Regions from separate parts of the Bacillus sp. ABA4_010 genome, predicted to be linked through region 2. Evidence: predicted binding sites of a transcription regulator. Region 2 holds the regulator's gene; each other region holds the start of a gene.
The links. Region 2 encodes Rex, which represses fermentation and respiration genes when NADH is low (regulators of the CRP and FNR family bind a similar motif). Its sites were predicted from a motif close to TTGTGAAATATTTCACAA; they were not measured.
Positions count from the first base shown of each region.

Region 1: ACXAEO_RS07410 (ubiquinol oxidase subunit II) is a predicted target of Rex. The motif match lies at 5,958-5,975, and genes of this name have one in related genera.
Region 3: ACXAEO_RS18550 (L-lactate dehydrogenase) is a predicted target of Rex. The motif match lies at 6,300-6,317, and genes of this name have one in related genera.
Region 4: ACXAEO_RS07435 (DUF1641 domain-containing protein) is a predicted target of Rex. The motif match lies at 5,142-5,159, and genes of this name have one in related genera.

Region 1 covers NZ_JBSWUN010000003.1:1,258,710-1,266,023, forward strand. Annotated here, with positions in the region: gene ACXAEO_RS07375 (sugar phosphate isomerase/epimerase family protein) at 82-1,050, shown strand; gene ACXAEO_RS07380 (sugar phosphate isomerase/epimerase family protein) at 1,135-1,893, shown strand; gene ACXAEO_RS07385 (CHRD domain-containing protein) at 1,955-2,392, opposite strand; gene ACXAEO_RS07390 (hypothetical protein) at 2,613-2,864, shown strand; partial or broken gene ACXAEO_RS07395 (terpene cyclase/mutase family protein) at 2,864-4,489, shown strand; gene ACXAEO_RS07400 (YolD-like family protein) at 4,536-4,721, opposite strand; gene ACXAEO_RS07405 (polysaccharide deacetylase family protein) at 5,082-5,816, opposite strand; gene ACXAEO_RS07410 (ubiquinol oxidase subunit II) at 6,108-7,034, shown strand; gene qoxB (cytochrome aa3 quinol oxidase subunit I) at 7,064-7,314, shown strand, end outside.
Region 2 covers NZ_JBSWUN010000003.1:3,728,655-3,735,968, reverse strand. Annotated here, with positions in the region: gene tsaB (tRNA (adenosine(37)-N6)-threonylcarbamoyltransferase complex dimerization subunit type 1 TsaB) at 1-501, shown strand, start outside; gene rimI (ribosomal protein S18-alanine N-acetyltransferase) at 516-965, shown strand; gene tsaD (tRNA (adenosine(37)-N6)-threonylcarbamoyltransferase complex transferase subunit TsaD) at 965-1,981, shown strand; gene ACXAEO_RS19615 (ABC transporter ATP-binding protein) at 2,032-3,981, opposite strand; gene moaC (cyclic pyranopterin monophosphate synthase MoaC) at 4,186-4,671, shown strand; gene ACXAEO_RS19605 (redox-sensing transcriptional repressor Rex) at 4,705-5,346, shown strand; gene tatA (twin-arginine translocase TatA/TatE family subunit) at 5,381-5,551, shown strand; gene tatC (twin-arginine translocase subunit TatC) at 5,564-6,310, shown strand; gene ACXAEO_RS19590 (YdiK family protein) at 6,372-6,578, opposite strand; gene ACXAEO_RS19585 (lysostaphin resistance A-like protein) at 6,572-7,300, opposite strand.
Region 3 covers NZ_JBSWUN010000003.1:3,507,876-3,515,189, forward strand. Annotated here, with positions in the region: gene ACXAEO_RS18515 (L,D-transpeptidase) at 1-334, opposite strand, end outside; gene ACXAEO_RS18520 (DUF5365 family protein) at 664-1,071, opposite strand; gene ACXAEO_RS18525 (RluA family pseudouridine synthase) at 1,248-2,171, shown strand; gene ACXAEO_RS18530 (dicarboxylate/amino acid:cation symporter) at 2,355-3,545, shown strand; gene ACXAEO_RS18535 (cation diffusion facilitator family transporter) at 3,588-4,484, opposite strand; gene ACXAEO_RS18540 (DoxX family protein) at 4,713-5,120, opposite strand; gene ACXAEO_RS18545 (pirin family protein) at 5,143-5,844, opposite strand; gene ACXAEO_RS18550 (L-lactate dehydrogenase) at 6,339-7,289, shown strand.
Region 4 covers NZ_JBSWUN010000003.1:1,268,311-1,275,624, reverse strand. Annotated here, with positions in the region: gene ACXAEO_RS07465 (hypothetical protein) at 1-262, opposite strand, end outside; gene ACXAEO_RS07460 (hypothetical protein) at 334-708, opposite strand; gene ACXAEO_RS07455 (GerAB/ArcD/ProY family transporter) at 795-1,910, opposite strand; gene ACXAEO_RS07450 (hypothetical protein) at 1,940-2,173, opposite strand; gene ACXAEO_RS07445 (Ger(x)C family spore germination protein) at 2,175-3,368, opposite strand; gene ACXAEO_RS07440 (spore germination protein) at 3,393-4,970, opposite strand; gene ACXAEO_RS07435 (DUF1641 domain-containing protein) at 5,260-5,694, shown strand; gene ACXAEO_RS07430 (NAD(P)/FAD-dependent oxidoreductase) at 5,745-6,929, shown strand; gene cyoD (cytochrome o ubiquinol oxidase subunit IV) at 6,991-7,296, opposite strand; gene cyoC (cytochrome o ubiquinol oxidase subunit III) at 7,298-7,314, opposite strand, start outside.

The DNA of each region.
Region 1 (7,314 bases), 2.5 Mb from region 2:
CACTAGCCACTAGCTAATACCTAATACCTAATAGCTGATAGCTAACAGCTACTAGCTAATACAACGAGGGGAGAGTTTTACATGAAATTAGGCGTATTTACTGTATTGTTTGCAGATAAATCTTTTGACGAAATGTTGGATAAAGTTCAGGCGGCAGGTCTTCATGCTGTGGAAATTGGAACAGGATGCTATCCTGGAAACAAGCATTGTGACTTAGATGCATTATTGGAAAACGAAGGATTGCGCAAAGAGTATCTTCAAAAGTTAGAGGATCGCAACTTAATTATTAGCGCTTTCAGTTGCCACGGAAACCCAATTTCACCAGAAGCGGCGTTTGCGAAAGAGTCGCATGAGACGTTAATGAAAACAATTGAACTAGCTTCATTAATGAACGTACCGGTTGTGAACTGTTTCTCTGGAACAGCGGGCGACCATGAAGGAGCGAAATATCCGAACTGGCCTGTGACGCCATGGCCGAATGAGTATGGCGATGTGCTAACATGGCAATGGGAACAAAAACTGATTCCTTATTGGAAAGAAGTTGGCCAATTTGCCCAAGAGAAAAACGTAAAAATCGGTCTCGAACTTCACGGCGGTTTCCTCGTTCATACGCCGTACACGCTGTTAAAATTGCGTGAAGAAACATGTGAGGCGATTGGAGCGAATTTAGATCCGAGTCATTTATGGTGGCAAGGAATCGACCCAGTTGGGGCTATTAAAATTTTAGCGAAAGCTAATGCAATCCACCATTTCCACGCCAAAGACACGTACATTGATCAAGATAATGTGAATATGTACGGGTTAACGGACATGCAGCCGTACGGCGAGGTGCAAACGAGAGCGTGGACATTCCGTTCGGTTGGCTGCGGTCATAGCTTGCAGGAATGGTCAGATATGATGAGTGCCCTGCGCACATATGGCTATGATTATGTCGTCAGCATTGAGCATGAAGACCCAATCATGTCAATTGACGAAGGCTTTAAGCGTGCGGTCACAAATTTGAAGTCTGTCTTAATTGAAGAAACGCCGTCACAAATGTGGTGGGTTTAAGCAACAACGTGTAAAAGAGGAGGGGGGAGGAAACCTCCTTTTTTTGCTTCATTTTAACGAAACCGGTAAAGGGGAGAAGATTTAATGGGGATTCCGATTGCAGTTCAAATGTACACATTACGAAATGAGAGCGAACAAGATTTTATCGGCACACTCCAAAACGTGGCTTCATTGGGGTATCAAGGAGTTGAATTTGCCGGATATGGGAATTTGTCTCCTGCAGATGTAAAGAAGGTGCTGGATGACCTTGGATTACAAGCAGCTTCAAGTCATATCTCACTCGACAGGCTGGAACAAGACTTACACGCTGTCATCAATGAGCAGCATACCATAGGAAGCCGGCATATTGTTTGCCCGTATTTGCTTCCGGAAAAACGAACAGAATCGGACTACTTTCAATTAATCCGTTTATTGAACGAAGCCGGCGAAGCATGCCAGAAAGAAGGCATCACCTTAAGTTATCATAACCATGATTTTGAATTACTCCGTCTTTCTAATGGGAAAACAGCGCTTGAAACCATTTTAGATGAGACGAATCCAGAATGGGTGAAGGCAGAGTTTGATGTATACTGGCTAACACGTGCAGGTGAAGATCCTGTCACATGGCTAGAACGCTATAAAAGAAGAACCCCGTTAGTCCATTTGAAAGATATGACGACAGACGGATCGCAGTTTTTTGCTGAGCTTGGAACAGGTGGTGTCGATCTTCAAGCCGTCCTCAAACAAGGGGAGGCGTCCAATGTTCAATGGTGGATCGTGGAGCAGGATGAATGCAAACGCCCACCGTTCGAGAGCATCGATATCAGCTTAACGTACTTGAAAAAAGCGCTCCATCACTCATAGACAATAAAGCGCACGGAACCTTTAATACTAGATTCAGTGCGCTTTATTTGATGTTCAAACTTTATTTTTGAAGCAACAGTTCAATTTGCCCGCGAATTTCTCCATTCACGTTTTGCTCCGTATGAACGTTCACATACGTTTTCCCGCACTCCATCAGTTTAATCAAGTCTTCAACACTTTTAACCCCGACATTATTTTTTACAATGTCGGCATCTGTAATGATGCCTTGAACAACACCTTTTCGCGTAGTAATACCGTTTTGTTCTGCTAATGTAGCGGCATCTGCTCCAAATAAGAATGCAAGAATGGGGCCGTTTTCATCTTCTTTGCCAAAATGAATGTGTGCTTGAACAAAGTTTCGAATGTCATTTACTTGTAAGAAAAACTTGAGCTTCGTTCCCCGTTTATTCGTGACGAATTTGGCCACTCCAAATGCGTCTGTTCGAACGGGAGGCACCTCATTTCGCCCTTTTAAACGAGCAAAAAAGAATTGTGACATTTTCTTCCCTCCTGCCATTATCATAATTTTCCTGCCAGTATGAGCAGTAAAACCTTTAACCATAAAGGCTTTATATATTTTATTCGAAAGAAATAAAAAGGGTTGGACACGTATCACGGTACAGCTAATATTCTCTTTTCAACTTTTGAACATTTTTCAGGCATAACACATAGGCTGTTAAAGACGTTTTATTGTCACGGAGCAAGAGGAGGGAGAGAAATTGGCAGGAAAACAGAAGGTGGAAGCCACCATCCATCATCTTATTGACTTATTTCGTCAATACCAAAGCGTGGATGGGGCATGGCGATATTGTTTGGAGAGCGGTCCTACGGCGGATGCTTATGCAATTGTGCTGCTAAGGACACTTGAAATGGAAGAAGAGGCACTCATTCAAAAACTAGCGGAGCCGGTCTTGCTACTCAAGCGGAGAACGGAGCTTGGAAATTATTTCACGATGATAATGGAAATTTAAATGCAACCGTCGAGGCGTATTACGCTCTTTTATATTCTCGTTATCTTTCAAAAGAACATCCGAAGATGGAAAAAGCAAAGCAGTTCATTTTACAGCATGGCGGAGCGCAAAACGTGACCGGTTTATTAACAGAGGCGCTTCTCGTGTTAACAGGGCAGCTTCCTTGGCCTAAAAAAAATGTCATTCCAATTGATGTAATGCTCCTTCCTACGTGGTTTCCCGTTAATTTATTCGACTTGTCAGGTCATGCCCGCGTACATCTCGTTCCGTTAATGATTGCTGCGCATCAACATTTTTCACTGAAACATGAACACACACCAGACCTTTCCGACTTGTTTTTGTCAAAGAAAGAACGAAAGCCGTCATTTTCGCCGCTTTCCATCGTTATTCAATCATGGAAGGTACTAGCGAAAACCGTTCCATTTCTTTCTCGCCGCTTGCAAAAAAAAGCAGTCAGAAAAGCTGAGTTGTTCATGCTCAAACGACTTGAACCGGACGGCACGCTGCTCACATATTCCACGTCTACGATGCTAATGATTTTCGCTCTCTTATCTCTCGGGTACACGAAAGAGTCGCCTGTTGTAGCAAAAGCGATCGAAGGGATCAAAACATTGCTGTGCAAACGAGACGGGCATGTTCACTTGCAAGTGGCAACATCAACCGTTTGGGATACAGCGTTAATTAGCTATGCGCTTCAAGAAGCAAGCGTACCAGCAACAGATGCCACTGTGCAAAAGACCGTTCATTATTTAGTCTCCCGCCAGCAAAATAAAAAAACGGATTGGCGTATCCATAACCCCGAAGGAGAACCAGGCGGATGGGGATTTTCTGATGTGAACACAAAATATCCTGATTTAGATTGTACGGCGATGGCGCTAAGGGCGCTAAGTAAAGCCGCAAACAATCAGCGATCATCTGAGCAAGCATGGAACCGCGGGTTAGACTGGTTGTTGTCAATGCAAAATGACGACGGAGGATGGCCGGCGTTCGAAAAAAACACGGATAAAAAAATGATGACCTTCATTTCGTTTGAAGGGGCTGCTGATTTTGTCATTGATCCGTCCACGCCCGACCTCACAGGAAGAGTGCTGCAATTTCTCGGAACAGATGCTGCGTTGAAAGAAGACCATCCAGCTGTCAAAAAAGCGGTCAAATGGCTGAAAAGACAACAGAAGGGGGATGGGTCATGGTTTGGGAGATGGGGCATTTCCTTTATTCATGGCACTAGCGCTGCCGTTCTAGGGCTGTTGGCAGCAGGTGTACCGAAGAATGATCCGGCGATAAAAAAGGCACAAAACTGGATGCGGGGGATTCAAAATAAGGATGGTGGATGGGGCGAGTCGGCGATGAGTGATGTAAAGAAAGAATACATTCCACTTGGAGCGAGTACACCTTCGCAAGCTGCTTGGGCACTCGAGATGCTCATTGCACTGGAAGAAAAACCGACAACTGAACTAACGCGCGGAATAGAATACGTTATCCAATCACTCCAAAAAGAGGAGTGGACGAACACGTACCCGACAGGCGGAGGACTTCCCGGCAACGCGTATTTCTACTATCCTAGCTTAAACGATGCATGGGGACTGCTTGTCCTGGCAGCATACAAACATAAGTTTCTCTCGTAATATACAGAAGGCCGCTATCATTTCTCATGAAAGCGGCCTTCGTCTGTTAGCTGTAAATTTCTTTAATGCCGGCTAACCGGATGGAAAAGATTTTTTCTTTATCATCTTTTACTGATAGCGTTTGATCGTTTAAATTAAGGTTACATACACGCCCTGTACATGTTTGGAGCGATCCGTTTTGATAATAGTTAATAGTAATCGGAAGTGTTGAACGCAATGCTTTTAAAATCATGTTGAAATCTCCTTTCGTCACAATAATGTGTATAAAATCGTCTATTTACGGACTTGTTAGTCTAGTAGCATTCATGATTTACTTCTTTTTCTTGTGTTATCTTCATTATACACAAAAATTAGAAAGCGTTTACATTTAATTTTGAACAATTCGTGAAAGTTTGAACAAAACCATGATCTAGGGGTACATTTTTCTGTAGCTCACATTAATGGGCAGGTAGAAAAGTTGGAGGAATCGGAGAAATTTAAGTGGAGGAGAAAGCGCTATCTAGCAACGGTTCACCTTTTAACGTAAAAGTTAGATCAGTCAACGAACCATCGGTAGGAGAGGAAGGAAAGTCTCTACCGATGGAAGTTCCTTTTATTTCGGCTGAAGCGCTCGGGCAAATTCCTCGAGTGAAGTCGAATATGTGACGTAAATACGCGGCAGCACATATCGCTCATTTTTTATACCCATTGGTACATACGCTCCTGGTGTTGTCGTCACGGCAAACTGATAATACTTTTTTGCTTCGGCAACCGCCCGATCATTAAAATTTCCGTACGGATAAGCGAAAGCGATGACGGGTCTTCCGGTAATGGTTTCAATTTTTTCTTTTGATTGTTTCAGCTCATACGGAAAATCTGCCTTTTTCGTTAAATCAGGATGAGTGGCTGTATGTGACTGAATGGAGAAAAAACCAGAATCCGCCAAGCTTTTTAATGTTGTTTTCGATAGCCGCCCAGGCCCTCCGATAAAATCAGAAATGACAAATAAGGTGGCGGTGGGCTGAAACGTGTCACCCTTCAGTTTTTGGAACACTTGAAACGCATTAAGAGTGTTTTCATAGCCGTCATCAATTGTAATGAATACAGGTTTTTGTACGTTATCAATGTCCTCCCATCGTTCAAATGTTAGCGGGGTATAGCCGTTTTCTTTTAAATAGCGTATTTGTCGTTCAAAACTTTCAGGGGTGACGTACAACTCTTTAGAACCGCTCCCTGTAAATTCATCAATCGAATGGTAAACCAAAATGGGCACATGCCCGTCTGCATTTCCGTGCAATGGAAATAAGAGCAAGAGCCCGATCATACACACCCATGTGAACCGCTTCATCTTGTTCCGCCTTTCATCACTTTTTTGTTCCTATTGTTCCGGAACGTAGTTTTTTTATGCTCCGTTCAAACTTAACAGACCTTTCCAAAAATAAGAATAAATTGTGTCAAAAATAACAAACCTCCTTCATTTTTGATGGAGATGTGATAAAAGTCACATCGTCTTATGAAACATCATGATAATTTATGAGAAGTATGGGAGACATCATTCATCAGGTAATCAGATGTAATGGATGAAACCATGAAAATGTATCCGCACACAATGCGGGATGTGAGAAAGGAGAGGAATGCTTTGAAAAAGCAAATGCTGCTTGATAACAGCAAACGATGGATAACGGCCGTCTTAACGATGCTTTTGCTAGCAGGATGTGATGACCGCTATTTCATTTTGAAGCCGCAAGGACCAGTGGCGCAAAAAGAATATGACCTTATTATTTTTTCCATTATTTTATGTGCCATTGTCGTCATCCCTGTCCTCGGTCTTCTCGTCTATATTGTGTTCCGTTATCGGGATAAACCGGGGAATACAGCACCATACACACCAGATTGGGATGATAGTAAAACACTTGAAGTGATTTGGTGGGGGATTCCAATTGTTATTATTGGCATTCTCGGATTCTTCACGGCCAAAACGACATATGAGCTCGTGGAACCGCCTAACCAAGATGTGAAGCCCATTACGATTCAAGTGACGTCACTCGATTGGAAATGGCTGTTCCAATATCCGGAACAAAAAATTGCAACCGTCAACTATGTGGAAATTCCGGAAGATATGCCGGTTCAATTTGTTTTAACGTCAGATGCCCCGATGAATTCCTTTTGGGTACCGCAGCTTGGCGGCCAAGTGTACACAATGCCAGGGATGGCGATGCCGCTTTGGCTTCAAGCAGATCATCCGGGTGAATACTTCGGGTCAGGAGCGAACTTTACAGGAGAAGGGTTTGCGCATATGAATTTTAAAGTCATTGCGAAGCCGCAGGAAGAGTTCGATCAATGGGTGGCAAGCGTTAAAGAAGAAGCGCCGCCGTTAACAGAAATGGGCTATGCCGAATTAGCGAAACCAGGCGTGACGGAACAACTATCTTTCTCTTCTATTCCACCGCTTTTATTTTACGACACTGTCATGAAAAACGGCGGGGAATATATGGAACATAACGCGAAAACGGCGCTAGAGGCGCTTTGCGGTCTGCGGTACGGACCGGATTTTGACAGTAAATAAACGGAAATGAACGAAAGGAGGAGTCCTCTTTGCTTAATCAATTGAAAGAGTTTGCATCGGAATTTTTTGTAACGGGGGAACCGCTCATTTACGGAGCGGATGTCGCGATTGTATTAACGACCATCGGGATTATTTTTGTGTTAACGTACTTTAAAAAATGGAAATGGCTGTGGCGCGAGTGGCTCACAACGGTTGACCATAAAAAAATTGGGATTATGTATATGCTTTCTTCACTGCTGATGCTGTTCCGCGGCGGGGTCGATGCCCTGTTAATGAGGAT
Region 2 (7,314 bases):
TCGTATACAGGCGTAAGAATTGGCGTGACCATTGCTAAAACGTTAGCATGGACTTTGAATATTCCATTAGTAGGTGTCTCGAGTTTAGAAGCGCTTGCGACAAATGGGCGTTACTTTCACGGGTATATTTCGCCAGTTTTTGATGCGAGAAGAGGACAAGTTTATACAGGACTTTATCAATATGAAAATGGCCAATTAACAAATGTGCTTGAAGACCGGCTTGTCATGAATGATAAATGGGCAAAGCAATTAAAAGCATATGAATGTCCAATTCTTTTTGTTGGCAATGATGTATCACTCCATGAACCAGTATTCTCTGCTGGGTTAGGCGAGCTTGCGGTCTTTTCACGTGTAACTCAACAAAATCCGCGTCCAAGTGAGCTAGGGTTGATTGGAATGGAGAAGCAACCTATCGATAATGTGCATGATTTTGTTCCAAACTACATTCGAATGGCTGAAGCAGAAGCGAATTGGTTAGCTGCTCAGAAAGATAAGGGTTAAGGAGAAGTACAGGAATGAAGTCATTGATTACTTTTCGATTCATGGAGATGAAAGATATTGATCAAATTCTTGTTATTGAAAGGTTATCCTTTAGCATTCCATGGAGCCGAGAAGCCTTTAATAACGAATTAACTCATAATCAATATGCGCGCTATTTAGTAATGGAAGAAGACGAAAAAATTATTGGCTATTGTGGATTATGGATTGTCTTAGACGAAGCACATGTCACTAATATAGCTCTATTACCGGAATATCGAGGTAAAGGATTAGGGACAGATTTGCTTAATCAAGCAATGATAGAGGCTAGAAATTTAGGAGCTTGTACGATGACTCTTGAGGTAAGGGTGTCAAACTATGTAGCTCAATCTCTCTACAGAAAATTAGGTTTTGAAAATGGTGGAATTCGAAAAAATTATTATACGGATAATCAAGAGGATGCTTTAGTGATGTGGGTGAAATTATGATGGATAAAAAACAATTAATTTTAGCAATTGAAACAAGTTGTGATGAAACAGCTGCAGCCGTTATTCGAAATGGAGTGGACATTGTATCAAATGTAGTTGCTTCACAAATTGATAGCCATAAAAGATTCGGCGGAGTTGTGCCGGAAATTGCGTCTCGGCATCATGTGGAACAAATTACACTTGTCGTGGAAGAGGCTTTAAAGCAGGCCAACATTTCATTTGAAGACATTGATGCAGTCGCGGTCACGGAAGGGCCGGGATTGGTTGGAGCGCTACTCATTGGTGTGAATGCAGCCAAAGCAATGGCATTTGCTCATGGAAAACCTGTAGTAGGGGTTCATCATATCGCTGGTCATATTTATGCGAACCGTTTAGTCAAAGAAATGGAATTTCCTTTGTTATCTTTAGTCGTATCGGGTGGCCATACGGAACTCGTATACATGCCAGAGCATGGTCAGTTTGAAGTTATAGGCGAGACACGAGATGATGCAGCAGGTGAGGCTTATGATAAAGTGGCGAGAACGTTGAATCTTCCTTATCCAGGAGGGCCCCATATCGACCGTTTAGCTCATGAGGGAGAACCTTCCTATTCATTGCCACGAGCATGGTTGGAAGAAGGATCATATGATTTCAGCTTTAGTGGATTGAAGTCAGCTGTCATTAATACCGTTCATAATGCAAATCAAAAAGGTGAGGAAATCAAGCCGACGGACTTGGCTGCAAGCTTTCAGCAAAGCGTCATTGATGTACTAGTGGGAAAAACGATACGCGCTGCAAAAGAGTACAATGTGAAGCAAGTGTTACTAGCTGGAGGAGTAGCGGCGAATAAAGGGTTAAGAAGTGAATTGGAGAAGGCTTTTTCTTCCTTAGATCATGTTGAGCTTGTCATTCCCCCATTGTCTTTGTGTACTGATAATGCAGCTATGATTGGAGCTGCGGGAAGTGTCTTGTTTGAACAAGGGCGCTTATCGACAATGGCATTAAACGCCAATCCTGGTCTTGACTTAGAGAACTAAAAAGAAGCTGCCTGAAAAGAGGGGATGTTCCCCTGTTTCAGGCAGCTTTTTTATTCTTCAAGAAGAAGCTGAAGCTGTTCCCATTCTTCCATTAGTTCCGTTAGTTGTTGTTCATCTTGTTCTTTTTCTTTATTAATCCTTTGAACTTCCTCATGATTTTGATAAACAAGGGGATCACATAATCGTTCCTCATGTTTAGCAATGGCCGCTTCTAGCTCTTGAATACGTTCTTCAATTTCTTCGAGGCGGCGTTTTCGCTGACGAGCGAGTTTTTTGGCTTCTTTGTCTTGCGCATATGAGTTTTTTTCAAGAGCTGCTTCCTTGTTAGCTTTCGCTCCATTTTGCATCTCCTGTTCTTCTAGCTGCTGAATCTCTAAAAGCTCGGCTTTTTTCTCGACATAATAATCATAATCGCCTAAATACTCGTCAGCCTGATGAGCAGACAATTCCACAATCTTTGTAGCGATACGATTAATGAAATAACGATCATGGGATACAAATAAAAGAGTCCCAGGATAGTCAATTAAGGCATTTTCTAATACTTGCTTGCTGTCTAAATCAAGATGGTTAGTAGGCTCATCTAAAATTAAGAAATTGGCTTTTTGCATCATTAATTTAGCAAGAGCAAGACGGGCTTTCTCACCGCCGCTTAAAGTAGAAACGGGTTTAAGCACGTCTTCACCTGAAAAGAGGAAGTTTCCAAGTACTGTACGGATTTCTTTTTCGTTTTTTGTTGGATAATCATCCCATAGTTCTTGCAGGACCGTTTTATTGGATATTAAATTTGCTTGCTCTTGATCGTAGTAGCCAACGGTGACATTTGAACCGAAGTGAATAGCTCCACGTTGTGTAGGAAGCTGTTCGGTGATGGCTTTCAATAACGTCGATTTTCCGACTCCGTTTGGTCCCACTAAAGCAATGCTTTCTCCTCTTGTCATGCGAAGGCTAATGCCATTAATGACCGGAGCCTCTTCCTGACGATACGAAACCGCTACATCCTCTAGCTTCAACACTTCATTTCCGCTTTGACGTTCAATGTCAAACAGGAAAGAGGCTGATTTTTCATCACCTTGAGGTTTGGACAGCATTTCCATGCGATTCAGCTGTTTTCTTCTGCTTTGTGCTCGCTTCGTTGTTGAGGCTCTAGCAAGGTTGCGTTGAATGAAATCATTTAATTTGGCGATTTCATCTTGCTGTTTTTCGTACTGCTTTAAGTCGCGCTCATACTGTTCTGCTTTTTGAATTAAGTAGTTCGAATAGTTGCCAATATATTTTGTTACCGTTGTCCGAGAAACTTCATAAATTTGCGAAACCACTTTATCTAAGAAATAGCGGTCATGCGAGACGATTAAAATTGCGCCTGCATAATTTTGTAAAAATTGTTCAAGCCAAGATAGTGTTTCAATATCTAAATGGTTGGTAGGCTCATCGAGAATGAGTAAATCCGGTTTCGTGAGCAACAGCTTTGCCAGCGCTAATCGTGTTTTTTGTCCCCCGCTTAAAGTAGAAATCGGTGTTTCATAATCATAGTCGGAAAAACGAAAGCCGTGAAGGATTGATCGGGTATCCGCTTCATATTGATAACCGCCTTGATCTTTAAACGAGATTTGTAATTGGTCGTATTCACGGAGAAGTCTTTCATACTGTGCTTCATCGTTTAATAGGTCTGGATCTCCCATTTTCTGTTCCAATGTGCGAAGTTGATGTTCTAATTGTCGTAAAGGCTGGAAGACAGTCATCATTTCGTCCCAAATGGATAATTCCGACTCCAAAATGGTGCTTTGCCCCATGTAATCAATGGTAATGCCTTTTGGTTTGATGATTTCGCCTTGGTCATGGGAATGAAGACCAGCAATAATCTTTAACAATGTCGATTTTCCCGCTCCATTGCGGCCGACAAGTCCCACTCGATCTTTGGATTGGATCTCCATTTTTATATTTGTTAAAACAGGTTCAGCACCAAAATACTTGGCGATGTTATTTAATTGTAAAAGAATCATATGGTTCACCTCTATTAGTATAGGTTTAGTGTATCGTAATGTATGAATCCCGAGCAACTGTCCAATATTATTTATGCTGATATAATGGGAGAAGTAAGTCCATTTTTATCCAGATTGCTACCTATTAGTGTGTATGAAATGCAGGGAGCATAAGAGACAGATGGATGAAAATAGTGTATAGTCATAAATAGAGGAGGAGAAGATGTGAGTTTGACGCATTTTAACGATCAAGGTAGAGCGAAGATGGTTGACATCTCGGAAAAGCTTGAAACGTTCCGCACAGCTGTTGCGGTTTCCAGTGTAGAAGTGAATGAAGAAATCTATCAAAAAATAGAGAAGCGAGAGATTGGAAAAGGAGATGTGTTAGCGGTTTCACAAGTCGCTGGAATTATGGCGGCTAAGAAAACGGCTGATGTCATACCGATGTGTCACCCTATTGCCTTAAAAGGGGTAGACATTTCTTTTTCATGGAGTCAAAAAGGAGCAAATTATTTACTAAATATTCAAGTAGAGGTCAAAACTAAAGGAAGTACAGGAGTCGAGATGGAAGCGTTAACTGCTGCTTCTATATGTGCGCTGACGGTTTACGATATGTGCAAAGCGATTGATAAAGCCATGGTAATCGGACCTACATATTTAGTAGAAAAAACAGGTGGGAAGAACGGAGATTTTAAGAGAGAGAATTTATAATATATACAGGCTTTTGGATTGTGGGAGGGAACCATGAATACTGAGCAATTAAAAATACCACAAGCAACTGCGAAGCGATTGCCTCTTTATTATCGCTTTTTGAAAAACTTGCATTCTTCAGGAAAACAACGTGTTTCTTCAGCTGAATTAAGCGAGGCTGTTAAAGTGGACTCAGCAACCATTCGTAGAGATTTTTCTTATTTTGGAGCACTTGGCAAAAAAGGTTATGGCTATAATGTCAATTATTTGCTATCCTTTTTTAGGAAAACGTTAGATCAAGACGAAGTCACGAAAGTAGCCCTCATTGGAGTGGGAAACTTAGGAACCGCCTTTTTAAATTATAATTTCATTAAGAACAATAATACGAAAATTGAATTTGCTTTTGATGTTGAAAAAAATAAAGTAGGCACAAATGTAGGTGGAGTACCCATTTATCATCTAGATGATTTAGAGGAGAAAATTACGGGAGAGATTTCAGTTGCAATTTTAACGGTGCCAGCAAGTGCAGCGCAACAAATTACAGACCGCTTAGTTAAAAGTGGAATTAAAGGAATCTTGAATTTTACGCCAGCTCGTATTAGTGTACCAGACTCTATTCGCATCCATCACATTGATTTGGCAGTGGAACTTCAATCACTTGTGTATTTCTTAAAGAACTATCCGCAGGATCTTTAAACAGGTTAATTAAGATGAGAGGAGACAGGTATTTATGGGTTTAGGATTTGGTAGCTTTTTATTAATTGCCCTTGTCGCATTGCTTATTTTTGGACCAAAGAAATTACCTGAGCTTGGAAAAGCAGCAGGTCATACGCTAAAAGAATTTAAAGATGCAACTAAGGGATTAGCAGATGATGATGACGATAAGCGCAGCGAAAAGTAAGGAATGAGTGTTATGACGGAACAAGAAATGTCTGTGTATGATCATATTGGAGAGCTGCGAAAGCGGGTAATCATTACGATTGTCTTTTTTTTAGCGGCTACCATTGGATCATTTTTCTTAGTAAAGCCGATTATTTTATATTTGCAACAGGCAGATGAAGCGAAGGAATTAACGATGAATGCCTTTCGGCTGACTGATCCAATTAAAATCTATATGCAGTTTGCTTTTATCATCGGATGTATTTTATCTTCGCCCATTGCTTTGTATCAACTATGGGCCTTTATCAGTCCAGGTCTTTATGAAAAAGAACGAAAAGTGACTTTAAGCTATATTCCCGCTTCATTGTTTTTGTTTTTAGGGGGCATTTCATTTGCTTATTTTATCTTGTTTCCATTTGTCGTTCATTTCATGACAGGGCTGGCGAATGATTTAAACATTCAACAAGTTATTGGCATTAATGAATATTTTCAGTTTTTGCTGAAGCTGGTTCTGCCGTTCGGTTTATTGTTTCAGCTTCCTGTTATTGTTATGTTTTTAACAAGGCTAGGGATTGTGACACCGATGTTTTTAGCGAATGTGAGAAGGTATGCCTACTTTTTCCTATTGGTCATTGCTGCGTTCATTACGCCGCCTGACATTATTTCTCATCTAATGGTCACAGTGCCGTTACTGCTTCTTTATGAAATTAGTATTATCATCTCAAAATCTGCTTACCGTAAAGTATTGAAAGCTGAGCAGGAAGCTCAAGCTAACATGTAACGAAGCAAAAGGGCCCTTCGCCAATGTTCAATTGGTAAAGGGCCCTTTTACATAGATATTTTTATTTCTGCTGTTGAAGCTTTTTAATTTGATAATGAAGGTTGAAAATACGTAGAGCTGTGCCGAAATCAAAAGCCGCGACTGCCATCAGCAAAATGGTACCGAAGTCAAAAAGCCCTTTTTCTGCACTTCCGACGGCAAGGTACGTAAATAATGCCCCCATTAACACATAAATAAGCCCCATAAAGAGGGACGGATTTCTCACCATAAAAAGCCTCCCAAAATAATTTGCATTTGCTCTGCGTTGCGTTGCATCTCTTCCAGTTGATCCGCAAAAATGGTTTGACCTAATACGACAATCGTATTCATCATAACATGCGCCACAATCGGAACAAGAATTTGCTTCGTTTTGGAATATAAATAGGCAAAAACTAATCCCATGGCCGTATAAATTAAAAGATGGCTAAAATCGAGATGAACGAATGCAAAGACGATGGCACTTATAAGAGCTGATAAGAAAAAGCCGAGTTTAGGAACAAGTGTGCCGAAAATGATTTTACGAAAAATGATTTCCTCCAAAATAGGTCCAATAACGGACGTCACAATAATGAGGAGAGGCGTCATTTTCACTAAATCTACGATGAACTCCGTGTTTTGAGAACCGGGTTCAATTCCTAATACATTCATTTCAATCATAGCTGCAATGGATTGCGCAGCCAAAGCAAGAAATACGCCGAAAATAGACCAAAGGAATGTTTTCGAGACGGAAGTAGGTTGTCGCATGTTCATGTCGTTTCTTAATAAAAAAAGAACAATGATAAGAGCGATAGAGAAGCTAATAATGGTCCAATAGCTTGCAGCTAATGGTTGGGCAATCGTAAGAGGCTGATCAGATGCTACACCTAGAGAAAGCAGCAAATCAATGCCAATAACTCCAGAGAGCTGCATTACGACATATGTCAAAATGATAAGCCAATATTGTTTCTTCAATCTGCATACTCCTT
Region 3 (7,314 bases), 220 kb from region 2:
GGATGGCATACGTTGTTCCGTATGTACCGCGTGCATTCAAACCAAGCCACCTATCACCAAGCGGATTGCGCGGGTCTCCTCCTGGGATGCCACCTGTATAGTAAGGACGATTTTTAATTTTATTCACAATGGAAAACGTTCCTTCTGGTGTATAACTATCTTTTTTTCCTGTTGCTACTTGAAAAGTTTTAACGAGTTTTCCATTTTCAAAGAAGGCTAATTGATTTGTAGATTTATTGATGATGATTAATTGGTTTTGGCTTGTTGCAAACGTCGGGGTTGTCATAAAAATTATAATGAGTGCTAAAAATAGGCCAAACACTAACTTCCTCACTTTTTAATCCCCCCTTTTGTCTCTATACATAGAGGATTATAAATGAGGGAAATCGGGAAGAGAAGACTTTAGACTAAAGAAGTCAAAACATTACAAATATTAACTTTTCTTTCGACAACGACGGTCAAAAAGATGAGTTTAGGACGGATTCAAAGTTCGTTTACTTCCGAACGATTGTCCTCTATAATTTTCACATAGTGTGCACGATGTAAAAGATGAAGAAAAATGGGTAGAATAAAAAAAGTGTGCCAACTAGACGATTTTCGTCCTTCATTGGCACACTCAAATAGCAAACTCGCCTACAGCTAGAACGCTGAGACGACCGCGTTCTAATTAACAGCAACCGAATAATTAACGTGGTCAGTATAATACATGTTTACTTGGCACTTTTCCCTTGAAAACTGGTCAAGTGTTAGCGGAAAAGAAAAGCCGTATGTTTCTAACTTCGCGACATTTCGTGTAAACACGTTACGATGATACTGTTGAATGTCCCGGTAACGAACGCTTTCAATGACTGTGATGAGCGCCTGCAGGCTGCTGATTACTTGCAAAGCATCTTTCATCAGTCCGTTATAGCTTGTGTTCAATGAAGCTTCAGGAGTTAGTAGTTGAAGCTGTTCAATTTTTTTTAATTCTTGCGAGGAGAAGTACTGAGGAATTATCTCATAGATCAGCTGAGTTTTCAGGTCTTCTATGTACATCTCCATTTCTGGGGTAGCTGCATTTTCGATCCTCAATGTTGACCCACCTTTTTCAATTTGTCCAACAAATCTTCATGTAGGTATAGCATAACACACACTGTAAATTGATTGGTAAGGTATTTGTTCCTTTCTGTTCCAATATAAGGAATTTATATTTCACCAAAAAGATGAAACAGCCTTCTGTACGATATTTAATTAGATAGGTGATATATATGGAATTTTATAGAAAAGGCGATTGGTTTGACATACCGATTACCGCTAATCAAGTTGGAAAGACAATTGAAGAGTTTTTAAAAGAAGAATGGCAAATGCCTAAGAAACTGCTTCATCATTTTCGAATGAATAAACAAGTAAAGCTCAACCATGAATTCGTTAGATGGCAACACGTTCTTCGCGAAAAGGATCGTTTGCAAGTTCAATTTTACTTTCCTGAAGAACAGCCCTATTCCTCCTCATACGGCGAACTCAATTTATTATATGAAGATGAGCATTTTTTAATTATTAATAAGCCTGCTGGGATGGATACACATCCGAATAATCCAACAGATACAATGACTTTGTCCAATCTTGTCGCTTACCATTTTGAAAGCGAGGGGCTTCAAAATGCTCCCCGCCATATTCATCGATTAGATCGAGGAACATCTGGCGCTATCTTATTTGCAAAACATCCTCTTGTCGCTGCTCTGTTGGATCAAATGCTTGAAAAGAGAGAAATTAAACGAACGTACATCGCGCGTGTCAACGGAATCATCAAACCAAACAAAGGGACAATTAATCAGCCAATTGGGCGTGACCGCCATCACGCAACAAGAAGACGCGTCTCCCCGTCTGGTCAACATGCAGTCACCCAGTATCGAGTACTGAAACGAAATGAATTTTTAAAGGAAACATTAGTTGAACTATCACTGCAAACAGGTCGCACTCATCAAATTCGTGTTCATATGTGCCATCTCGGACACCCACTTATTGGTGACACGCTTTACGGGGGACCAGATTCTGAAGAACAGCAAGCGCTTCACGCCGTTCGCTTACAATTGAAACACCCATTTACTCATGAAATGATTGATGTGTCCGCCCCTTCACCAGATTGTTTCTCTAACTATGAGACCGTCATTTCTAATCATTATAATATTTAACTAGCAAAACGCACCGTTCACTTAAAGAACCGTGCGTTTTTTATAAGATTTTGTACACGAGCCAGACTCTCCCCCTTACCCCAAATTATCCCAACAAAAAAATGCACTAAAACTCTTAACTTTTTAAGAAAGTGTGTGTATAATTCATCTATAAAATACAATTGTTTTTCCTTGGAGGACATCATGAGAAAGATCGGACTTTTACCTCGCATTATTTTAGCGATTGTGTTCGGTATCTTAATCGGCAGCATCGCTCCTGATTGGACCGTTCGCATTTTAGCCACGTTTAATGGCATTTTTGGCAATTTTTTAGGATTTGCCATTCCCTTAATTATCATCGGTTTTATCGCACCTGGCATCGGAGAGATCGGCAAAGGGGCTGGAAAACTGCTTGGACTGACAACGCTTTTAGCTTACGGCTCAACGATTATCGCAGGATTGCTTGCCTTTTTTGCGGCGCGCAACTTGTACCCTATATTTTTAACAACTGGATCTTCAGAAGCATTTCAAAATCCTGAAGAATCGCTTTTAGCTCCCTTATTTAAAATTGAAATTCCGCCGATGATGAGCGTGATGACGGCTTTAACACTAGCTTTTGCTCTCGGACTCGGAATGGCCGCTTTAAAAGGGAACGCCCTAAAAACGGTAATGACGGAGTTCCGAAGCATCGTGGAAATGATTATTTCACGTGTCATCATTCCGCTTTTACCTATTCATATTTTAGGAATTTTCGCTAATATGACATATGGTGGGCAAGTTCAAACAATTATGTCTGTGTTCGCAAAAGTATTTGTCATGATTATTATTCTTCACCTTGTAATGATTCTCATTCAATATACAGTGAATGGAGCGTTAGCACGCAAAAACCCGTTTTCCTTGTTAAAAGGGATGATGCCAGCTTACTTTACAGCCATCGGTACACAATCATCCGCTTCTACCATTCCGGTAACATTAAAGCAGGCAAAACAAATCGGTGTCCGCGAGAAAGTAGCGGATTTTTCCATTCCTTTACTCGCTACAATTCATTTATCAGGAAGTACCATTACACTGATTTCTTGTGCCATGGCAGTCATGCTATTAAATGGACAAGACGCTTCCTTAGCTATGATGTTGCCTTTCATCTTAATGCTCGGCATTACAATGGTCGCAGCACCAGGTGTACCCGGAGGAGCTGTTATGGCTGCATTAGGGCTATTAGAAACTATGCTTGGCTTTGACCAAACGATGCTTTCATTAATGATTGCCTTATACTTAGCTCAAGACAGCTTCGGTACAGCTTGTAACGTCATAGGTGACGGTGCCATTGCCGGTATTGTGGATAAGCTGACCACGAAAAAGGAGCTACAAACGGTGGAAACTTCAAAAGCAAGCTAACTAACAAAAAGGAGGGTCCTAAAAAAGGATCCTCTTTTTGATTTAGGAAACAGTCGCTTCCCCACTGCTTTTTTCCTGCATATCTGGTTCAATGTGAACAAACGTGGAGCGAACCTTATACGATTCTTCCATAAGTACTTCAATTTTATCCGCAATAAAGTGGCTTTTTATGACACTCAAGGAAGGATCTACTTTTACTGTCACATCAAGGAGCACTTGGTTTCCTTGCATACGTGCCTTTAAGTCACGCACACTTTTAACACCGGAAACCGACTCGATGACTCGTTTATACTCCACTAATTTCTCTTCATCAAAGCCGTCCGTCAATAAATGGGACGCTTCCTTGAAAATATCTACGGCCGTTTTACAAATGATGAGGCCAACAACAACGGCAGCAAGCGGATCCAGCCATGGCACTCCGAACTGGGCACCTATAATGCCGACAATGGCCCCCACACTTACTAAAGCATCCGATAAATTGTCTTTCGCCACTGCTCGCAACGCTTGACTGTCCAATTGATTCGCTAGACGCTGATTATATCCATACACCACCAGCATCATGATCGCAGCGCCGAAAGCACTCCAAGCCGCCAATAGATCGGGAGTTTTCTGTTCTGCAACAAACAAAGAATGCCCTGCTCCATATAAAACTTGTATTCCAATAAGCAGCATAATAAAAGAAGCAATCAATGAAGCCACGTTTTCTGCACGGGAATGTCCATAAGGATGATTTTCATCTCGAGGTTTTTTGGAGATTTTTAATCCAACTAAGATTGTTATAGAAGCAATAATATCTGTAAAGTTGTTCAAGCCGTCTGCCCTTAACGCTTCTGAATTCGTTATGGCTCCCATAAACAGCTTAAAAACGGATAAAACTATGTAAACGGCAATGCTGAGCCAAGCCCCTTTTTCAGCAAGCTCATACCCTTTCTCATTCATATCATTCAATCACCTTTCTTTCTCGCTTTTTACGTAAAACTAGTGTAGCAAACGGACTTCGGGTGGGTCTACAGCAACATAGTTGAATGATAGAAGATATATAGGCAGCATAAAAATGTTTAGCCTCGCACAAAATCAGTTGCCTTCAGTAAACTTCACACAAAATAGACCGTTAAGAAATCCAGTCATAATAAAGATTTCCTAACGGTCCGTTTATGTTGATATGTTTTAATATTGTTCTTCTTTTTTAAACACGTTTTCTAGCGCATATAGCTTACTTCCAGCAATAACTAAATATAAAGCCATCACAAATAGTGCTAGGTCCAGCTCATATCCAGCCATTTGCCCATTTCCTAAAAGACCGGCAGCCCACTTTACTTTAATCGTTGCTCCAACCATCAGTATCACCATTAAAGCCGATACGACCCGTGTTCCTGCTCCTACGACTAACAAAATTCCGCCGACAAGCTCAATAATGGCTACAACATATCCAAACGCCCCTGGTAACCCTATACTTGCAAACCATCCAGCGATATTCTCAATACCTCCCTGAAACTTTGCCAACCCATGGGCAAAAAAGATAATTCCTAATGCAAGACGGATTAATAAGCCGCCGATCTCATATTTTCGCGTCATTTTCATTTCATCCTTTCATGTTTTAAGGTAAATCAATTAACATAAATCTTGCGTGCTCATATGCTGTTATATGCAACGACTGAACTTCAGTTATTCGTGCTGAATCTCGCTTTTGCAGCGTATCTTCTTCATTTAAAGTTACAGTTCCTTCAATTACAAACAAGAAAATACGACGTCTGGTATCTTGCTTAAATGTAATGTCATGCCCTTTATCTAAATCAGATAAATAGATGGTTAAATCTTGATGAATGCGTGCAATTTGTTCGCCTCCACTTTTGGACACGACAGGCAACAAGTTGTTTTTCAGTTTCGCTTCATCAAAATTTGTTTGTTCATAAGAAGGCGTAATTCCGCTTTTTTCCGGCAAAAACCACATTTGCAGAAAGTTGACCTCTTCTTCTTTTGAAGGGTTTACCTCTGAATGAACGACACCTGTTCCTGCAGACATCCTTTGGACACCGCCAAACGTTGTAACTGCAGAATGCCCGGTACTGTCTTCATGCTTTAAATAACCGCTTAATACGATTGAGACAATTTCCATTTCCTTATGAGGATGTGCACCAAACCCTCTAAGTGGAGCGACAATATCATCATTTAAGACGCGCATCGGTCCAAAATTTAAATTATTAGGGTCAAAATACTCCGCAAACGAAAAACTAAACGCGCTTTGGAGCCAGCCATGATTTGCTTTAAAACGATCTTGTTCACGATATATGTTGATCATATTCCTCATCCTGTTCCTTAAGATTTATTTACTTACTGCTTGTTCTTTTTAGAAATCATTTAAAATTAAACTGAAGTGATTTATTTTCAAACTGAGATATAAATGTTAATTTATCTCGAATTCAAAGTAATTATACATAGAAATCTCTCCTTTCGTCAACATCTTATTTTAGCGAGACAAAAAAATGGTCAGAATAAAGGTGAAAAGTTTATAGACACAGCCTTATTCCCCTGACGGATATATGTGAGAAAATTGTTCTCATATGAGCAGCATAGCCTCAATCAGTGCTGCTCGACTATGTGTATAAAGAAGTGGAGAGATTACTGTCCGTCAATCCGCGGTAAAAACTATCTCTCCTTATCCTATTCATAAATTAGACACAAATTTTTCTTTTGAAAGCGATAACACTGTGACTTTTATCACTTCGATATTTTTTTAGATGAAGTATATTTAATTTGTGAAAACAATCACATATAGGAGAAAGGTGAGAGATTATGAAAAACGTTCGTAGAAAAGTAGCAGTTATCGGTACAGGTTTTGTTGGATCAAGTTACGCATTTGCGATGGTGAATCAAGGAATTGCAAACGAACTCGTTTTAATAGATATCAATCACGAAAAAGCGGAAGGAGAAATTCGAGACTTAAATCATGGAATGCCTTTTGCTTCTCCGATGAAAATATGGGCCGGCGGCTATGAAGAATGTAAAGATGCTGATTTAGTCGTCATTACAGCTGGCGCTAACCAAGCACCTGGTGAAACTCGTTTAGATTTAGTCGGAAAAAATGTGGCCATTTTCAAGAAAATTGTTGGCAACATTATGGAAAGCGGGTTTGACGGGATTCTTCTTGTCGCTACAAATCCTGTAGATATTTTATCTTATGTTACGTGGAAATTATCAGGTCTTCCTAAAGAACGTGTCATCGGATCTGGAACTATTTTAGATACCGCGCGTTTTCGTTACTTATTGAGTGATTACTTTAACGTAGACGCCCGCAACATTCACGCTTATATTATGGGGGAACATGGTGATACAGAATTACCGGTATGGAGCCACGCTCAAATTGGCAGCGTATCTGTCCAAAACTTCCTTGGCGTCGACAGCCTTGAAGACGTAACGGAACATCCTGATATGAAAAGTATTTTTGAAAACACTCGTGATGCTGCTTACCATGTTATCAATCGAAAAGGCGCTACTTATTACGGTATTGCAATGGGACTAGTTCGTCTCACAAAAGCGATACTCGGAGATGAAAACTCTATTTTAACGGTATCTGCTCTTCTGGAAGGTCAATATGGAGTTAAAGATGTTTACACAGGTGTACCGGCTATTGTCAACAAAGATGGCATTCAGCAAGTAATTGAATTGGATTTAAGTGAAAAAGAGCTGCAGCAATTCCAATATTCAGCTAACGTGTTAAAAGAAACGCGCGAAAAAGCATTTTAAACAAACGTTTGTATAGATAAGAGGA
Region 4 (7,314 bases), 2.5 Mb from region 2:
GAATAAAAGCTAACACGACCAGCAAAAAGCCGCTCCCTGCAACGGTTGTAATGCTCCTTAACACCGCCCATTTATTATTAATTTCTTTAAATCCAGCCGTTCCCATAATGAACACGCATAATGTTAAAAACAACAGCGGCCAAAATGGATGAAACCCGCTGACTTGCATAGCCATGCTTTTCAGTGAAACTGATGTGGAAAAGGCATAGAATAGCAAAAAAGATACGAGCGACAGTCGGAAAGCCCATATGTTCATATCCATGCCCCATCCCCCTTTAAAAGAATTGACTTATTATAGCATAAAATTCTAACTATAATGAAGAGTTAAATTATTTATGCTCCCTCTTTCGGAATAGCCCCTAACCCTTCTAAGATGACTTTTGCATCCACATTTAAATAACCGATAACATCCTCTCTCAAAAACAAGGGTGCATGCTCTTTCAAAATCAATTTAATGTCCCTAATGTCAAACTTCATGGCATAAGAATTGACGGCACTGATGGTCGCCAGTTCCTGACGAGTAAGCGGTTCATAATTGGCGTTCAACCGTTCGGAAAGGAATTCAAATAATTCACGCGCATTTCCTTTTAAAACATGTTTATGTTCAACTAACAAAGATAAATTTTCTTCAATGTATCGTCTTGCCGTAGCAAAATCCAGTTCTTCGACACTTTTATTAATTTGGGCAATTAGTTCTCTAAGCTTCATAATATTCTCTTCTCCTCTTTCAACAATCATCTTTCTTACGTATTATCGGCTTCAAAGTGTTTCTCGTTACAAGGAAGGCGAGATTTTTACGAAGGTGGTGAATCTTTTGGCGGGAGCTCTTTTCGGATATAACTTCCCACGAGGAGGGCGAGCGGTAAAAGAATGCCAAACGTCATCGTGTATGGAACCCATGTATCTCTATCCCATGTTTGACTGTAGTCAAATGTCGGATAAACGATGAGGGATGAAATGATTAAAATAAGACCAAGTGGCAAAGCAAGTGGTCGAATTTCGCGCAAGTTAAAAATTTGACTGATGCCAATCATCAATGCATACATATAGATGACCAATCGGAAATAAAGCGAGATAAACCAAACGATGGCAATGACCGCTTCGATTCTTTGCAAAAAGTGACCGATGTTAATTTTTTTAGCAAGTACGTAAGTTGGATATAAATTTCGTGCTGTCAAATCTGGTCCAAGCACAAGGAGGCTCAAGATAATCGTCGTAAATAGTACAAGACCACCAAGCAAAGCGCCGAGCAACAACGCTTTTCCTGCCTGTTTAGCATTATGAACATAGGCGGGCGCAAGCATTATTAAAATAAAATCTGGTAAAAACGTGACACTAATAAACATGAGGGTTGCTGTTATAATCGGCTTTACTCCATTTGATAATACAGGTTGTAAATTTTTAACATCAACATCTGGGATGCTTAAACAAGAGAGAATGATAAAAAAGAGAAGAAACCATGGAAATAACAGTTCTGCTGTGCGGGCAATGGTTTCCAATCCGAACCGCATTCCCATAATCACAATTAAACTAAAAAGAAGATGGATTGCTTCAATGGGCGTATCATTTAAAATTTGTGTTCGCATAAAATCGCCTAAATAATAAACGACCGTTGCGGGACCGCCGAAAAATAATGTGACGAGAAAAAATAGACTGAGCGCTTTTCCAAGCCATTTTCCAAAAACCGTCTCCATCATCTCGACTAAATTGCGGTTGGGCAATCGTTTCGCAATTGCTATGTATAAAAAAATAAGAAGCACACCGATTCCGTTGCCGATGAGAGCTGCCAGCCACGCATCTTGTTTAGCGAGTTCGGCAAGACCCGATGTCACAATTAAGACAGCACTGCCGACTGTAAACAACGTTGTTAAAATCATGAGCTGACTTGCTGAAATTTTACCGCCCTCCATCTTTTTCCACCTCTTCATATCGTATCTTTCTATTCTAATAACCGAAACAGCCAGCTTCCGAACGGCTCGAACATGACAGACATTGCTTCAAGTGGTGTTGGAATCGAAACATGCAATGCTTTTGCGATACTTAGTGCGCTTCCGATTACAAGCAAGGTCAAAAAGGCGGCAATGTCTCGCCTCTGCTTTTTTTTTAGCAACGCAGGCAGTTCCAGGAACGCGATGAGTACCGCAACGAACAAGATGATGAGAGCCGCTACCACGTTATTCTTCCATTCCTTCCAACACTGAATTTTTTACTGTACCAATGCCTTCGATTTCTACCGTCACATCAATGCCGACTGGAAGGTCAACAAAGATGTCATTCCATTCCTTTTTTACTTTTTTCCAATAATCTGGGTCTTTCCGGTTTATCGCTTGTCCGAACCCAAAAATATCGGTTTGAAGCTCCTTCGCACGTTTAACGGCGGCCTCGCTGTTTTCTTTTAGCACTTGTTCCGCCTGTTTTTCCAATTCTTTCAATGCACCCGGTTTCATTAAATCTAGATTTGTACACTGAACCTCCCCTACTGTTCCTACAGCCTTGATAGTGACTTCCATCTTCGCTTCGTCCTTTTCGACGTTCCCCTTCATGTCTGATTTTGCCCTCAAAATCTCAATGCCAATTTTCCCCTTATCAGAGCAAGGCACTTCCACAATGGTGCTTTCCAGCTTATCGATAATGTCAATATAGCCTTTACTTTCCGTTTCATTCATCCAGCCGACGAGCCGATCTTTTTTAAAAACCGCAATGCCTTCATATTGCAGTCTTGTATCCGGATCAATTCGCCCTAAGTTCGTTCGTTCTTCTCCTTCTTCCTGTTTCCCAAGCACTTTCACCCCGGTCAACACTGGATTTTTCCCTTCTTGAATCAAACTGGCAATCATCTCATCCAATGTGACAGCAATCGTTGGTGCCCACGTTTGTTCCGATACTTCAAGCGATGAAAATAGCTTATTGGAAGGGATTTTCTCAAGCGGGAGTACTACTTTCAACACCTCTTCTGCTTTCGCATTGGAAGCAACGGCTAAATAAAAGTCGGTTCGGGTTTCATGTCCTCTTGACAATAAATCTAATACTTCGCCAATGCCTTCTTCTGCCACTTTTTCACCGATAATGACCATTCGAAGGTGGGCGACATAAATTTTCCGTGGTGAAAGAGTTGTCACTCTGCGGATCGCTTCAAAGAGGGTATCGCCTTTTTCCTTAAACATGACGGTTGACAAAGCCTTTCCTCCTACCATATTTGATGCCACTTCGCCAGGATTGACGACTTGAAAAGACACGACATATTCATCCCCTTCTTTATCAATGCCCATTCCAACAGCGATGGCGAGTGTATTTAATTCTCGGCGGTTCCAACAGCCCGTCGTCACTAGCAAAAAAATGACAACGATAATGAGAGCTTTTTGCTTCACGTCTCTACCTCCGCCTCCTCTCGTCTACTTTTGCTTGTTCGGTTTGGAAGGCGGTTTATTGTTCGCCTTCACCGAATCTCCTTTTGTCAAATAGTGAGGTCGCAGCGAACCTTTCCAAATCGGCAGTCGCAAAATCCCATCTTTTTGTTCAGATAGATGAAACGGTGCGAATGGACTCATGTAAGGCACACCAAATGAACGAAGACTACATAAATGAAGAAGCATGGCAATGATGCCGACAAGGATGCCGAACAAACCAAAAGCAGCCGCAAGCCCCATTAACAGAAAGCGTAAAAAACGGACAGTAATGGCAATATTGAATGAAGGCAGGACGAAATTAGAAATCGCTGTAATCGCCACGACGATAACCATCGCAGCTGAGACAATTCCTGCCTCTACTGCCGCTTGACCGATTACGAGCGCACCGACAATCGAAATGGCCTGTCCGACTGCCCGCGGCATACGAACTCCAGCTTCTCTTAAGATTTCAAAAATAACTTCCATCATAAGAGCTTCGACAAAAGCTGGAAACGGGGTTCCTTCCCGCTGAGCCGCTAAGCTGATGAGCAGCGGTGTTGGAAGCATTTCTTGATGATAGGTCGTAATCGCAATATATAGCGAAGGCGCCAATAAAGCGATAAAAAACGCAAGAAAACGCAACGCACGAAGAAGCCCAAAATCAGAACGATGATAATAATCTTCTGCAGCTTGGAAATATTGAACAAACAAGACGGGAACGACAAGAACAAATGGTGTTCCGTCCACTACAATCGCAATGCGCCCTTCTAAAAGAGATGCGGCCACGACATCAGGCCGTTCTGTATTGTAGACGGTCGGCCATGGTGAATATGGCTCATCTTGAATGAGCTCTTCAATATTTCCGCTTTCTAAAATGCCGTCAATGTCGATTCGGTCAAGCCGTGTATGCACTTCTTGGACGATTTTATCGTTGGCAATCCCTTTTATGTATACAATGGATACATTCGTTTTCGTTCGTTTCCCAATTTTTTTGCTTTCAATCCAAAGATGCTCGTCTTTAATTTTCCGACGAATGAGGGCCGTATTTGTTCGTAAATTTTCGGAAAACCCTTCTCGCGGACCGCGAATGACCGTTTCAGCCGCCGGCTCTGTTACCCCGCGATCTTCCCATTTCCGCAAAGAGATAGACAAGCCGCTTGAACAGCCCTCCACTAACAAAATGGTATGACCAGACAACAGGGCGGGAAACAACTCCTCATAGCCGTTCACCACTTGCGTATCGCTTGTAGAAAGAATATGTTCTTTTAAAATATGAAGAGGCTGCTCACCTGCCGCGAGCTTTTTTTCCCATTCTGTTTTTTTCTCATGAAGCATAAGCGGCTCCATGATGAATTCTTGAATGGCTTGTGTATCCGAAAGTCCGTCTGTATAAAAAAGGACGAGCTTGTCTAGTCCGAACGTCACTTCTTTCGAAATAATATCTTCACTGTAGCCTAATTGTGTTTTAATTTTTTGGATACTTTCAGGTAAATGCTTGTGTAACGGTTCGTTTGACTTTCCATTAGTTTCTTGGGTATTCTCGACATGCCTTGCTGTTTTTCGTTTCCTTTTGAAAAAGAACATCCGCTCCATACCCTCCGACATTACTTTTACATTTACTGCCATTATCGACGAGTTTGGCTGCTTCTAAACGATGGCGAGCCAATTTTTCTTTGAAACGCAGCGCCCCCATTCCTTAATTCTGACTGAATATCAACATCTGATTTTCGCAATGCTTGGCTAAAAAGTGACATCTTGTGTAATATTTCACGAATACTCTTGAGATTTGTATAGGGAGAGAGTTATCATAGAGAAAGAGGATTCATATGTCCTGTATATTAAGGAGCAATACTATCGAAGAGGAGAATGCAAAATGCCTGAAACATTGACTCAAACAAAACCTGAACAAGAATCGGTTACATTATCTGTTCGTCAAGAACAATTGGATATTCTTGATCAGTTACTAAAGCCTGAAGTACAAGAATCTTTAACGACTCTTGTTGAACAGCTTCCAAAATTGACAGAACTGGCAACCGTTCTAACGAAGTCATATGACTTTGCTCAATCAGTGGCTACGGATGAAGTCTTGAAAAATGACACAGTCAGCGCCATTAAAGAGATCGCTGAACCAGTAGCAGACACAGTGAAACAAATTGCAGCAACCGCGATTGAAGCGAAAGATCGCGCAGAGGAAAGCAATGAAGTAATCGGTCTTTTCGGTTTATTAAAAATGCTAAAAGACCCGCAAACACAAAAACTTTTCCGTTTCGTAAACGCTTACCTTGAAATTAGCGCTCGCAATAAATAACTAGATTTATAAGGTTCTAGTCAACTTAGTAAAAGACGGGGGAATAAACTATGTCAAAACATATTGTCATCTTAGGTGCAGGTTACGGCGGACTTTTAACCGCTTTAACGGCTCGTAAATACTTAACGAAAACAGACGCAAAAATTACGGTTATCAACCAATACCCGACACACCAAATCATCACAGAGTTACACCGTCTTGCGGGTGGAACGACGGCTGAAGGTGCTGTTTCTTTATCATTAGAAAAGCTTTTCAAAGGAAAAGATATTGACCTTAAAATCGCAAAAGTGGAGTCTTTCTCTGTAGACAGCAAAGAAGTGAAACTGGCGGACGGCTCTACTTTAACATATGATGCTCTTGTTGTCGGTTTAGGAAGCACAACCGCTTACTTCGGTATTCCAGGACTTGAAGAGCACAGCATGGTATTAAAATCTGTAAATGATGCAAACAAAATTTACAATCATATTGAAGCTCGCATTCGTGAATATGCGAAAACGAAAAATGAAGCAGATGCAACAATTCTCATCGGCGGCGGCGGCTTAACTGGCGTAGAATTAGTTGGTGAGATTGTCGACAACATGCCAAAAGTGGCGAAACAATACGGCGTCGATCCGAAAGAGTTGAAAATCATGCTTGTTGAAGCAGGTCCGAAAATTCTTCCAGTGCTGCCAGACCATTTAATTGAGCGTGCCACAGCAAGCTTAGAAAAACGCGGCGTTCAATTTTTAACAGGCCTTCCTGTCACCAATGTAAGCGGCAATGAAATTGACTTAAAAGACGGTCAAAAAATCGTTGCGAACACATTCGTTTGGACAGGCGGCGTTCAAGGGAACCCGCTCGTTGGTCAATCTGGTCTTGCTGTAGACCGCGGTCGTGCAACAGTTAATGAATACCTTCAATCAACTTCCCATCATGACGTATTTGTCGTTGGTGACAGTGCGGTGGCATTCCCTGAAGAAGGCGGCCGTCCATACGCACCGACTGCGCAAAACGCATGGCAAATGGGTGAACTTGTTGGCTACAACGTATTCGCATACTTACAAGATAAAACGTTTGAAAAGTTTGCACCAGTGAACTCTGGTACACTTGCAAGCTTAGGCCGTAAAGATGCTGTTGCAACAATCGGCGCAAACGAAACACCGCTTAAAGGCTTACCAGCAACGTTAATGAAAGAAGCAAGTAACGTTCGTTATTTGTCACACATTAAAGGGTTGTTCAGCCTCGTTGCTCATTAATTTAAATTGATAGAAAAAAGGAACGCAGTTCATCCCTCGCGTTCCTTTTTTTATGCGAATGTTATTGTACTTGCGAGTTGAATGTCATAATCCACAGTGAACCGGCAACGATGGTAATCACGAAAATCACTCCAAGCACTAATGCCATGACGTTATAACGCGGCTTTTCTCCGTCTTTTATATGCATGAAGAAAAACAGCTGGACGAAAAACTGAAGGACAGCCATTCCCATAATGATGGTCGTCAGCGGTCCTCTGCTGAATGTACCATTCACAACCATAATAAGTGGGATAATCGTCAAGACAATCGAAAAAATGAAGCCGGTGACATACGCTTTGAGCGAGCCGTGATGTTCTTGATGCGACATATTACATCACCCCCATCA